3 regions of the Massilia niabensis genome follow, and region 1 is predicted to be linked to each of the others. Evidence: predicted binding sites of a transcription regulator. Region 1 holds the regulator's gene; each other region holds the start of a gene.
What was found. Region 1 encodes LexA, which represses DNA repair genes until DNA is damaged. Its sites were predicted from a motif close to ACTGTATNNNNATACAGT; they were not measured.
Positions count from the first base shown of each region.

Region 2: a site for LexA is predicted at 1,732-1,749, ahead of ACFPN5_RS04025 (VRR-NUC domain-containing protein). Genes of this name have one in related genera too.
Region 3: a site for LexA is predicted at 2,623-2,640, ahead of imuA (translesion DNA synthesis-associated protein ImuA). Genes of this name have one in related genera too.

Region 1 is NZ_JBHSMU010000015.1:1,016,228-1,020,172, reverse strand. Features, by position in the region: gene ACFPN5_RS18990 (replicative DNA helicase) at 1-101, opposite strand, end outside; gene rplI (50S ribosomal protein L9) at 231-683, opposite strand; gene rpsR (30S ribosomal protein S18) at 722-1,012, opposite strand; gene priB (primosomal replication protein N) at 1,050-1,343, opposite strand; gene rpsF (30S ribosomal protein S6) at 1,377-1,772, opposite strand; gene lexA (transcriptional repressor LexA) at 2,015-2,656, shown strand; gene ACFPN5_RS18960 (tetratricopeptide repeat protein) at 2,744-3,484, opposite strand; gene ACFPN5_RS18955 (cystathionine gamma-synthase family protein) at 3,511-3,945, opposite strand, start outside.
Region 2 is NZ_JBHSMU010000004.1:302,879-306,823, forward strand. Features, by position in the region: gene ACFPN5_RS04015 (M15 family metallopeptidase) at 1-593, opposite strand, end outside; gene ACFPN5_RS04020 (hypothetical protein) at 825-1,661, shown strand; gene ACFPN5_RS04025 (VRR-NUC domain-containing protein) at 1,763-3,421, shown strand; gene ACFPN5_RS04030 (ATP-dependent DNA helicase) at 3,403-3,945, shown strand, end outside.
Region 3 is NZ_JBHSMU010000015.1:860,521-864,465, reverse strand. Features, by position in the region: gene ACFPN5_RS18305 (type III polyketide synthase) at 1-226, opposite strand, end outside; gene ACFPN5_RS18300 (Y-family DNA polymerase) at 471-1,952, opposite strand; gene imuA (translesion DNA synthesis-associated protein ImuA) at 1,882-2,589, opposite strand; gene ACFPN5_RS18290 (hypothetical protein) at 2,823-3,236, shown strand; gene ACFPN5_RS18285 (serine hydrolase domain-containing protein) at 3,331-3,945, shown strand, end outside.

The sequences.
Region 1 (3,945 bases):
GCATTATCGCGCAGGAGGCCGCCGATGACGGACTGCTCTGCTTCGATGGAATGCGGGGGAATGCGTAGCGACTCGATCTGCGGATCTGCGGGGGTATTCATGACCGGCATTATAACCTCTCCTGTCATGCGACTGAAATAATTGGGAAGTTTCCGGGCGTAAAAAAAGCCGGGCGAACCCGGCTTTTCCCTTTAAACAACAGCCCTTGACGAGCGTGTTATCTGACCTGCTTAAGCTGCTTCGCCAACAACCGCGATGGTGATTTCGACCACGACGTCGGTGTGCAGTGCGACGGCAACAGGGTGCTCGCCGGTGGTCTTCAGCGGACCGGTCGGCAGGCGAACTTGCGCCTTTTCAACTGCGAAACCTTGCTTGGTCAGCGCTTCGGCGATGTCGAAGTTGGTGACCGAACCGAACAGGCGGCCGTCAACGCCGGCTTTCTGGCCGATGGTGATGGTCATGCCGTTCAGCTTTTCGCCCTGGGCTTGCGAAGCCGACAGCTTTTCAGCTGCTGCTTTTTCCAGCTCGGCGCGCTTGACTTCGAACTCGGCGACAGCCGACGAGGTCGCGCGGCGGGCCATCTTTTGCGGAATCAGGAAGTTACGTGCGTAACCGTCCTTGACCTTCACCACGTCGCCCAGGTTGCCGACGTTAACAACTTTTTCCAAAAGGATAACTTGCATATTTTTCTCCAGAAAATTCTGACTGTACGGCGCTTGAATTAAGCGTTGTGCAGGTCGGTGTACGGCAGCAGCGCGAGGTAGCGTGCGCGCTTGATCGCGGTGTCAACCTGGCGCTGGTAGTGCGCCTTGGTGCCGGTCAGGCGTGCCGGCATGATCTTGCCGTTTTCCTGGACGAAGTCCTTCAGGGTGTCGACGTCTTTGTAGTCGACCTGTTCCACGTTTGCAGCGGTGAAGCGGCAGAACTTCTTACGCTTGAACAGCGGGTTTTGCTGTTTGCGCTTCTCTTTGAGCTTTGCTTTGTTTTTGTCGAACTTTTTACCGAATGCCATTTGAGGCTCCTGTATCTAAAAGGTGGGCCGCTAATTCTTAAGCGGCGGCACTGAAATCAATGATGTGAAACACCAGGGCTTTGCTGTTGCGATTCTTCCTGGCCAAAAATCCCGTGAACTGGTGCGCGGCGCCCAACTCGGCGCTGGCGAAGCGGCCCGAAATTTCTCCCGCGGCGAACGCGGTGATTTCGAACTCGACCAGTCTCGAGACACCTGCCTCGACCTGCTGCGAACTGTGCATCAGGATTGCCGAAACGACCGGCACGCCGGCGGGGGTGTAGCGCAGTACGTCGCGTTCAGCGATGGTAGCGACGACTTCTAACTGGTTCACTTCAAGCTGTTCAGGATTCCTGGCGAAAGAAAATCAAGCAGCAGCTGGGGCCGGGGCTGCAGCAGCAGCCGGGGCTTCCGAGCGGTGGCTCTTGGCTGCGTCTTCGCGCTGGACCGACTTCATCATTGGCGACGGAGCGGTTTCAGCCTTCTTCATTTTCACGGTCAGGTGACGCAGCACGGCATCATTGAACTTGAATGCGGTTTCCAGCTCGACCAGGGTCTCGTTGTCGCACTCGATGTTCATGCAGATGTAGTGTGCCTTCGGCAGCTTCTGGATCGAGTAAGCCATCTGGCGACGGCCCCAGTCTTCGACGCGATGGATGTTACCGCCGCGTGCGCTGACGCTGGCCTTGTAACGCTCGATCATCGCCGGGACTTGCTCGCTTTGGTCCGGGTGGACGATAAAAACGATTTCATAATGACGCATGCAACACTCCTTAAGGACGTTTAAACAAATGCCCACCTCGGCGTCAAGACGAGTGTGGGAAGGGAAAGCCGGCAATTATAGCGCGATTGGGGCGGCAACACAATGACCCATGGCCTTGGCCGGGGCGTCGCCCCGGCGCCACAGGCTCCTGACGGGAAATCGTTAAATTTTGGCGATTTCCCTTGCATTCGCCGAAATACTGTACAAAAATACAGTCTGAATCATTAACCCGTGGCAGATCCATGCTCAAGCTCACTGCAAGGCAACAACAGATCCTTGACCTGATCAAGGAAGCGATCGACAACACCGGCTTCCCGCCCACGCGCGCCGAGATCGCCAAGGAATTGGGCTTCAAGTCGGCCAACGCCGCCGAGGAACACCTGCAGGCTCTCGCCCGCAAAGGCGCCATTGAAATCGTCTCCGGCACCTCGCGCGGCATCCGCTTGATTGGTACGTCGGTACATGCACCCGCGCCGGTGCCCCACGTTCCGGCAGCCCTCCTCATGTCGCTGCCGCTGGTCGGCCGCGTCGCCGCCGGCTCGCCGATCCTGGCGCAGGAACACGTCGAGGCCACCTACAACGTCGACCCGGCCATGTTCGGCGCCCGTCCCGACTTCCTGCTGAAAGTACGCGGCTGGTCGATGCGCGACGCCGGCATCATGGACGGCGACTTCCTCGCCGTGAAGAAGATCGACAGCGCCAAGAACGGGCAAATTGTCGTCGCCCGCATCGGCGAAGACGTGACCGTCAAGCGCTACCGCAAGACGGGCGAACTGATCGAGCTGCTGCCGGAAAATCCGGACTTCAAGGTCATTCGCGTGGAACCGGGCGACGAGTTCGCGCTCGAGGGACTGGCGGTAGGACTGATGCGCAGCTGGCACTGAGTTGCGACTCAGGTGCCACTAGGCAGGAATGAAAAAGGCCGCCGATGCGGCTTTTTTTGCATGTGTCGCGTCAAGGAGAGGACAACCTTACTTGGTACGCACCGAATCGTCCTTTGGCATCTTCTGGATGATTGCATTGTGCTCGCCGACATACGCCTCGGTCGCGCTGCGCCAGACGCCGACGTCGGCCAGCACCAGCTTCGCGCCCACCTTCGCCTCTTGCGAGATGTTTTCCTGCACCTGCGCCAGGTGCTTCTTGGCGCGCTCCAGCTCGGATGCGTTCATGAGCTTGGCGATGTCGGCAGGAATGCGCTCGCTCAGGGGCGACACGGCGTTCAGGTTGTTCACGAAGCCGTTATAGCAGTCCTGCCATTTGGCGATGGCGTTCGACACGCGTTCGATCTCTGCGGTCTGCTTCGAGATCGCGGGAATCCGCGGGGCCGGGCAATGGAATTTGCCCGACTTCAGGTCGGCCCCGTCGTAGCGGCTGACCCAGTGGTCGATTTCCGCGCGGCGCTCGCCGCGCTGCTTCATGATGTCGAGCGATGCGGCCGCTACCTTGTTGCCCTTGCCTGCAGCCTTCTGGAACCACAGCTGCGCCTTCGCCTCGTCGACCGCGCCGGCCTCGCCGTACCAGTACATCTGGCCCAGGTGTTGCTGGGCCTCGGGGTTGCCGGCATTAGCCAGCTTCGTGTACAGCTTGAGCGCTTCCGGATACTTCTTCTGCTCGAACAGCGCCTTCGCGTCTTCGAGTTCGCCTGCGTGGACGCTACCTGCCAGCAGCAGGCCAAGCAGCACGCCGTACAGCACCTTCGTGTTCTTTTTCATGGGTCCCCGTTATTCAAAACGCCTGCTCAGGAAGACAGGGCCGCCCGGAAGTCTTCCAGCAAATCGTCCGTATCCTCGATGCCGACCGATACCCGGATCAGCGACTCGGCGATGCCCATGCTGGCGCGGCGCTCGGCACCCATCTCGAAGAAGATCGTGTGCGCCACCGGAATGACGAGGGTGCGGGTGTCGCCGAGGTTACTGGCCGGAATCGCCAGCTTCAGGCGGTTCAGGTAATCGAAGCAGTCTATCCCATCGTTGAGCTCAAAACTCAGCAGCGAGCCGCCTGCCTTGAACAATTCGCGGGTGATGCCGTGCTGCGGATGGGATGCCAGTCCCGGGTAATGGACGGCCGCGACGCGCTCATCGGCTTCGAGCATGGTCGCCAGCGCCAGCGCGTTCGCACAGGTGCGCTCCATGCGCAGCGCCAGTGTCTCGGCGCCGACGGCGATGTGGTGCGC
Region 2 (3,945 bases), on a different contig from region 1:
CGCATGGCCCACGGGTCTTTTTCCGAAATGACCAGCTTGCCGTCGCGCCAGAAGGCGCAGTCGGCGGCCAGGCCGTACTGGTGCCAGCTCTGGAAAGCGCGCGCATTGGTCACGGCGCCGCCCATCTGCGCCAGCAGGTCCTGGCGCGCGGGGCTGCGGTAACCCTCGAGCAGGGCCATGTCATAGCCGTGCTTTTCTTTCATGATCTTGAACGCGAGCAGCAGGCGCTGGCTGAATTCGGGATGCATCAGGCCCCAGTTGCGGCTCGCATGGACCAGCATTGGCCGCACCTGCACCACTTCCTGGGTACTGAACGCGAGCGGCGGCGGTTCGCTCGGCGGCACCAGTTGCTCGCCCCGCAGGAGCGCCGCGATCTGGGCGTCCGGCAGGGCCTCGGTCGGCTCGTAACCCGGCAGCATGTCGGGTGTGCGCATGACCAGCGCCAGCAGCGAGGGAATCGCAATCAGGGGCACGCCGATGGCGAGCACGATCCAGTGGCGGCGCAGTGTCTTGCGCGCGGCGCCGGCGAATTCGCGCAGGGTGCGCCCAGGCTGCCACGGCTGCCTGGCCACCCCGGGCCGTGGCGCCGTCATGCTTCGGTACCGGCTGCGCAGGCCGAACATCAAACCATTGATGCGCGCCCTTCCCGTAGGGAAACAAACCAGCCAGATCAGGCTGCAAGCGACGCAAAAATACAGAAGTGCGACAAAGATCAGCATGGCTTTTCCCAGATTGTTTCTAATCGAAGCAGAAACGTCCATCTTAGGAGGTATGCCGTGCGCCCTACAGACGAAAATCAAGCAGGCTCGACAAGACCAAACCTCATGTCGTCGCGCCGCGCTGTGGGAGAAGACAACATCCTCGCCATGCTCGAGCGAGATTCCGCACGGCGCACCGGCACGCGCGCATCGAACCTGCGGCTGGCCTGCTACGGCGCTGCCGCGGCCTTTGCCGGCATCCTGGTGGGCGGTGTGGCGTGGCTGGCCTACGACAACTACAAGACCGCCGAGCAGTTGCAAGCCGGGCACGATGCGCTGGTCGCCGTGCCGCCGGTGGTGGCCAGCGCCGAGGCGCTGCCGCAGGCTACCCCACCGATGCTGACGGCGCCCGCGCCTGCGCCCGTAGCCCCAGCCGTGGCCGAACCGCCGCGTGCCGCCGTGATTGTCGACGAGTCCGCGCCGCCAGCGGGCACTGCCGGCAGCGGCGTGCCGCCGCTGGTGATGCTGCCGCCAGAGGACGCCGCCCCGGCGCGCCCCGCGCAACCGGCGCCCCGCCCTGTGAAAGAAACGCCACGAGAAACGGAAAAAGTAACGGCAAAAAACACTGGGCAAACCGCGGGCAAGACCCCGCCCAAAGCACGCGCCACGCAAACCGCCGCCCGCGGAAGCGACAGGAAAGTCGACAAAAAGGCGAACAAGAGCGCAGACAAAGCGAAACGGGTGGCCGCACGCGCGGCAAAACCCGCGCCGCAGCGCAGCACCAACAAGCCGGCCGCCGACACGCCGCGCCAGCGCAAGGCCAGCCCGGCTCCGGCGCAGGTCGACAACGATGTCGCGCTGATCTCGGCCATCATTTCTCAATCCGAACGCCACCGCGGCGAGCGCGAGGCTCCCGCGGACTGCAAGGGCGCGAAATGCCCGCCGAAGCCGGCACAGCCCTGATGTGGGAAAAAACCACGGCGGCCAGCCCTGGCCGCTGAAACTGCTGGGAGTTCATTGTTCGTGGCGCTATACTGTACATAAGCACAGTAGCGCGTCACGAGATGAACAGGGTTCTGGAAAACGAGTTTTATTACCTGGACAACTTCCAGGCCGTCCTGGACTGGATCGGGCAGCGCTACCACGATTTGCTGACCGACGACGAACAGGCATTCATTAGGGCGTTTTCCGCGCTGCCGCAGCCCGCGCGCGCGCTGTTCGTGCGCATGGTCATGCGCAAGGGCGACCTCTTTCGCGCCAGCAAACTGAGTTACGCCGAAATCGGCTGCCCGGTCGAGGCAGCGCAGCAGCTGCTGCCCACCGGCTGGATCGAGCTTGATCCTGTCCTCTCCATCGACGAGCTGTTCGACTTGCTGTCCAAGCCCGAGATCGCCAGCGCTTTCGCCTCCACATTGCAGCAAAAGAGCGCGCGCAAGGCCGAGCAGCTCGAAGCCCTGCGTGCCAATTGTGCCGACTACGCCGACAGCCGCGCCTTTTCAAGTTGGTACCGCGACTGCGGCGACGTCGCGCTGCGCATCCTGGTCAAGCCCCTGTGCGACCGCCTGCGCCTGATCTTTTTCGGCAACCTGCACCAGGACTGGACCGAATTCGTGCTGGCCGACCTCGGCCTGTTCCGCTACGAGCAGGTGGAGTTCTCACCGGCTTCGCGGGGCTTTCGCCAGCGCTCCGACATCGACCATTACCTCGCCCTGCATCGCTGCCGCGAGCGCTTTGCCGCCGGCCTGGAAGCTGCCGACGAGGTGCTGCGCGACCTGCCGACCCACGCTTTCGAGAACGATTGGCTCGAGAGCCGGCGCGAGAAATTCCTGTTCCAGGTCGGCCAGCATTTCGAGAAGCAGAAGGACTGGCCCCGTGCGCACGAAGTGTATGCACGCTGCCGCTTCCCGGGTGCGCGCGGACGCGCGATCCGGGTGCTGGAAAAGGCCGAGCGCTTTGCGGACGCCTGGCGCTTGCTGGAAGAAGCGCAGCGCGCGCCGGAAAACGACGCCGAGCGCCAGCACTGCTCGCGCATCGGCCCGCGCCTGGCGCGCAAACTCGGGCACCCGAAGACCGCGAAAGGCAGCGTCGCAGCCATTGCCCAGTTCGCGGTAAGCCTGCCCCACCCCGGCGCCGATCCGTGGGTCGAAGGGGCCGTGCGCGACCACTTGGCGGTGCAAGACGCGCCCGTGTTCTACGTCGAGAACACGCTCGCGAATGCCCTGTTTGGGCTGTTGTGCTGGCGCGCGATCTTCGCCGCCATTCCAGGCGCCTTTTTCCATCCCTTCCATCGCGCGCCGGCCGACCTCTACAGCCTGGATTTTCATCGCCGCCGCGCCCGCGAATTCGACGACTGCCTGGCCCAGCTCGAGGACGGCCGCTACCGCGCCACCATCCTCGCCCACTTCCAGGAAAAAGCGGGCATCTCCGCGCCCTTCGTGTCCTGGGAATACCTCGAGCGTGACCTGCTCGAACTGGCCCTCGATTGCATCCCCGCCGCGCACCTGAAGCGCTGGTGCGAGCGCATCCTGGCCGACGTGAAAGAAAACCGCACCGGCTTCCCCGACCTGATCCAGTTCTGGCCGGCCGAGCGCCGCTACAACATGATCGAAGTAAAAGGCCCGGGCGACCGCCTGCAAGACAACCAGCTGCGCTGGATCGAGTACTGCGCGCAGCACGACATGCCGGTGTCGGTGTGCTACCTGCAATGGGAAGCAGTTCCTTGAGCGACGCCTTGAGCACGACGGGCTATGTCGTCGCGGTGCGCACCCTGTGCGAGTTCACGGCCAAGCAGGGCGACCTCGACCTGCGCTTCACGCCCTCCCCGACCGCCCAGGAAGGTATCGCCGGCCACGCCGTGGTACAAGGCAGGCGTGGCGACCGTTACCAGGCCGAGGTCTCGCTCTCCGGCGACTACGGCCCGCTGCACGTGCGCGGCCGCGCCGACGGCTATGACGCGGCCCACAACCTGCTCGAGGAGATCAAGACCTACCGCGGGCTGCTGTCCTCGATGCCGGATAACCACCGCCACCTGCACTGGGCGCAGGTGCGCGTCTACGGCCACCTGCTGTGCGCCCAGCTCGGGCTCGAGGAAGTCAACCTGGCCCTCGTGTATTACGAGATCGGCAGCGGTCATGAAACCACGCTGCGCGAGACCCGCAGCGCCGGCGAACTGCGCGCCATGTTCGAAGACCAGTGCCGGCGCTTCACCGCCTGGGCCGAAGCCGAGCTGCGCCACCGCGAGGCGCGC
Region 3 (3,945 bases), 160 kb from region 1:
AACGCGCATGCAGGGCATCGGGGTCGATATGGAAGACATCGGTGAGCGAATCGACGGCAAGACGGCGCGACTCGATGCCGTTGTCGCGCAGCAGGACGGTCCTGGCAACGGCATGCGCACGCGGCCCGAGCCGTTCGAACCAGTCGGAGTCGGAAAAGGCATTCCAGCAGTCCAGCTTGGAATAGCTGTTTGGGGGGACCGCAGTTCCTATGCCGTTGACAAACATCAGGACACCCAGCCGATCACTTGACCCGACTGGTCCTTTAAAAAGACGCGCATGTCGATCCCTTGGCTGAGTTAATCCGAGTGTCTGATCTGGATTGCTATGCCGCATGAAAGCGGGCTTGTCCGAAGCTACAGCTAAGCTGGTTGCATATTAGCGCTAACCCTGCATGCGCTTCGCACATTTGGATTTCCACGACTCCGGCAGACATTTCGCCCGATGTCCCTGCTCACCACCGTAGCGCACATCACCCGAACAGCCCATGCAGGAACCAACGTGGATTGGCATCCTCGGCCGCGCCGACAATGCGCTCGCGGTAGACCCAGTACAGCGTATGATCCTGCCCTTCGGCGATGAAATAATCGCGTGTCTGCGTCTGGCTCCACCACCCCGCCTCGATCCGTTCCGGCGTCGAAGCCATCTTCAACGGTGACCCATAAAACGGCCGGTGGTTGCGCATCAGGAGGGCGATCGGTTTCGCCAGGATCCAGGTCGGGCGCGGCAAGCTTTGCACGTCCGGGGGCATCTGCGCCGCACGCACCGACTCACGCACTTTTTGGTGCACCGGCACCCAGGCGTTGGCGACCTCAGGCCGGTAATCGGCTTGCGGCAGCGCCTGCAGCACGTTGTCCGGGCCCAGGCGGGCGACCAGCAGCTCGAGCATGCGCACCCGGTCTTCCTCGCTGCCGCCGGGTTCGGGAAACAGCGATTCGCTCGGCGGCGCCATCGGCTGCAATTGCGCCGCGTCCAGCGCCAGGCCGATCACCGGCGCCTCGAGCACGAGTTTGGCCAGGCGCTCGCGCAGCAGGCGCACCAGGTGCTCGTCGCGCCAAGTCGGCTCGCCCAGCGCGATCTCGACCGCGGTGGGCGGGCGCGCCACCCTGCCCCGCTCGTGTTCGAGCAGGAGCGTGATGCGCTCCACTGCCAGCTGGCGCGCACACAGCCAGCCGGTCAGCTGCTGCACCAGCATCTGGGCGCCCATCAGGCATTTCTCGGCATTCTCGATGCGGTCGAACAGTTCGATCTTCGCGTGGAAGCTGGTCGGCGCCTCGATCCATTCGAAGAGTTCGGGCGCCATGCCATAGGCGGCATCGAGCATGTCGAGGAGCGCGCGCCCGCAGCGCCGCTGCAAACCGGGCCGCGGCAGGCGCCGCAGCGCGCCCAGGTCGGCACAGCCGATGCCCTCGAACCAGGTGGCAAAGGCGCGTGCCGGCGGCGGCAGCGTGCTGGGTAAACGGTCGAGCCGGCGCGTGAGCGAATCGATGGTAAGCACGCGCCCGGCGCGGCGCCGCGCCAGCATCCAGGTGCCGCGCGCGGTCGGCGCGCAGCTGAGAAAACCGGAAAACCCGAGCGCGCACAGGCTCGCGCGCACGCGCCGGCACAGGGCCCGGATGCCGCCGAACAGGCGCAGGCTGGCGCCGATGTCGATCAACAAGGTTGCTTCCTCGGCCTGCGCGACCTGCGGCGTGTACTGCAGCAGCGCCATCGCCACCGCATGCAGGGCCTCGGCCTCGCGCTCCGGCGAGCGCTCGACGATGCGTGCCTCGGGCATCAGCATCAACACCCCGCCGCGGCGCATGCCGAGCTGCACGCCGGCGGCGCGAGCCAAGGGCGACGCGGCCAGCACGCGCTCGTGCTCGAGCACGACGCAGCCCGTGTCAGTTGACCAGTTCGGGCTGAAGACCTCGAGCGGTAACTGGGGCAGGTACAGGCCGATCCACAGGCGCATGGCGTTGAAGTAAAGGAGGAGTGAGTGGCAGGAACAGCGGCGCATCGCGCTGCGGCCCCCGGCGTTTGACGAAACCGATGTCGAGCCCGCCGGAAGCAGGCCGCAGGGACAGGCGCAGCGGCGCCGGCGAGGAATCCTGGGCGCTGGCGAGCGGACGCATCATGAAGAACAGGGTCTCGCCGCATTGCGCCGCCAGGTGCAGGCGGCGCAGGCTCTCGCCACGCGCATGGCTGGCCCAGAACAGCAGCGCCCCGCAACTGCCGCTGCGCAGCACCTGCTCGGCCGCCCACAGCGCATCCGCCCCCCGCTCGGCCCGCAGCCAGATCAGCTGTGAAGGCGGCACGCCGAGGGCGGCCAGCGCCAGCGCCTGCGGCGGATGGGGCGGCTGCAGCAGCACGATCCGGCGCGAGGCGGCGGCCGCCAGCGCCGGACGCAGCAGGCGCATTTCTCCGATGCCGGGCTGCTGCAACAATAAATCGATGAGGGTCCCGGTGGGCCAGCCGCCGCCGGGCAACTGCTTCGACAGGACGGGATGCCCGCTGTCGACGCAGCGCGTGCCGGCATGCGCCAGCTGCGAGGCGCGCCATAGTGAAGGGTGCAAGTCTTCCGGCGCGGCAGTGTTATTTGAACAAGACATAAATGGGGCGCAATGCTAAGGCAATGCGAAAGTACTGGATGGATGTACAGTACTCGTTCGTTCAGCTTTTGGCAAGATGTAGATAGTTTGAAAACACGCCCTGAGACGGCCTGGCACAACTCTGCTTGCCTCATGGACAACATTCCTCGTACACTGAACCGCGACGCACGCTCGGAGGGGAAACCGACAAACTGGCATACCGCCATTATTAACGTTAGGGTAACTAACTTTCCATGTGGCGCATTGAATTCACGTCTTCAGAATTTCTCCCCACCCTTCCTGAGGAATGCCAGGGCAATCCCGGCGTGTATGGCTTCGAGCTCGCTTTTTGGCTCGCCAGGATGCTTGTCAAACAGGACATTGTCACGAGCTATCCACTCGGGGAAGACTGGGGCTGGTTGATCGAGTATGTGAGTCCAGCAGAGGCAGAATTGACTATCGGTTGTTCCAGCATGGCTGATGAAGGTGACGGGTATCGCGGGATGCCAATTCAGTGGTCCGTCTTCATTCGGCCTCATATCTCAATAAGACAACGGTTCAAAGGTGTGTCTCACAATGCTGAAGTTCGGCGCCTGGGAGATGCTATCGTTGCCACGCTCCTCGGCGCAGGCATAAAGATTACGTCAAGCGAAGCGGAAGTGGATTAAGTCCCGCTCCGGATCGTAAGCGAACGCTTCCGATAGGTCTGCTACCACCACCTGCCGGGCATCCCATCACTGGCGATACCCCTCGACCGTTCCAATGGCCATCCTGAGTACCCGGAGAATCACAATGCGCCCTGCCCTGCTCATCGCCGCCTGCGGCTTCCTCCTCCATGCGGCGGCATGGGGCAGCGAGCCGGCGTCGATCCCCCCGCCGCTCGACCGCCATGTACGCGAAGCGATGGCAAACGCCCAGGTCCAGGGTCTGGCCCTGGCGGTCATCGACGAGGGCAAAGTCGCTTATACGGCAAGCTGGGGGGTGCGTAATGCGGCCCGCCAGCCACTGACAACCGATACGGTCATGTATGGCGCTTCGCTGACCAAGATGGTGTTCGCCTATACGGTCATGCAATTGGTGGAAGAGCGCAAGCTGGGCCTTGACGGGTCCATTGCGCAGCATTTGCCGAAACCCCTGCCGGAATACGCGAACGAAGCCGGCTACGGTCCCTGGCAGCATCTGGCCGGCGACGAGCGGTGGCGCAAGCTGACCCCCAGGATACTGCTCACGCATTCGCCGGGCTTTGCCAATTTCGCTTTCGTCGAGCCCGACGGGAAGCTGCGCTTTCATTTCGATCCGGGTTCCCGCTATGCCTATTCCGGCGAGGGACTCATCCTGCTGCAATTCGTGCTCGAGCGGGCATTGGGAATGCAGGTT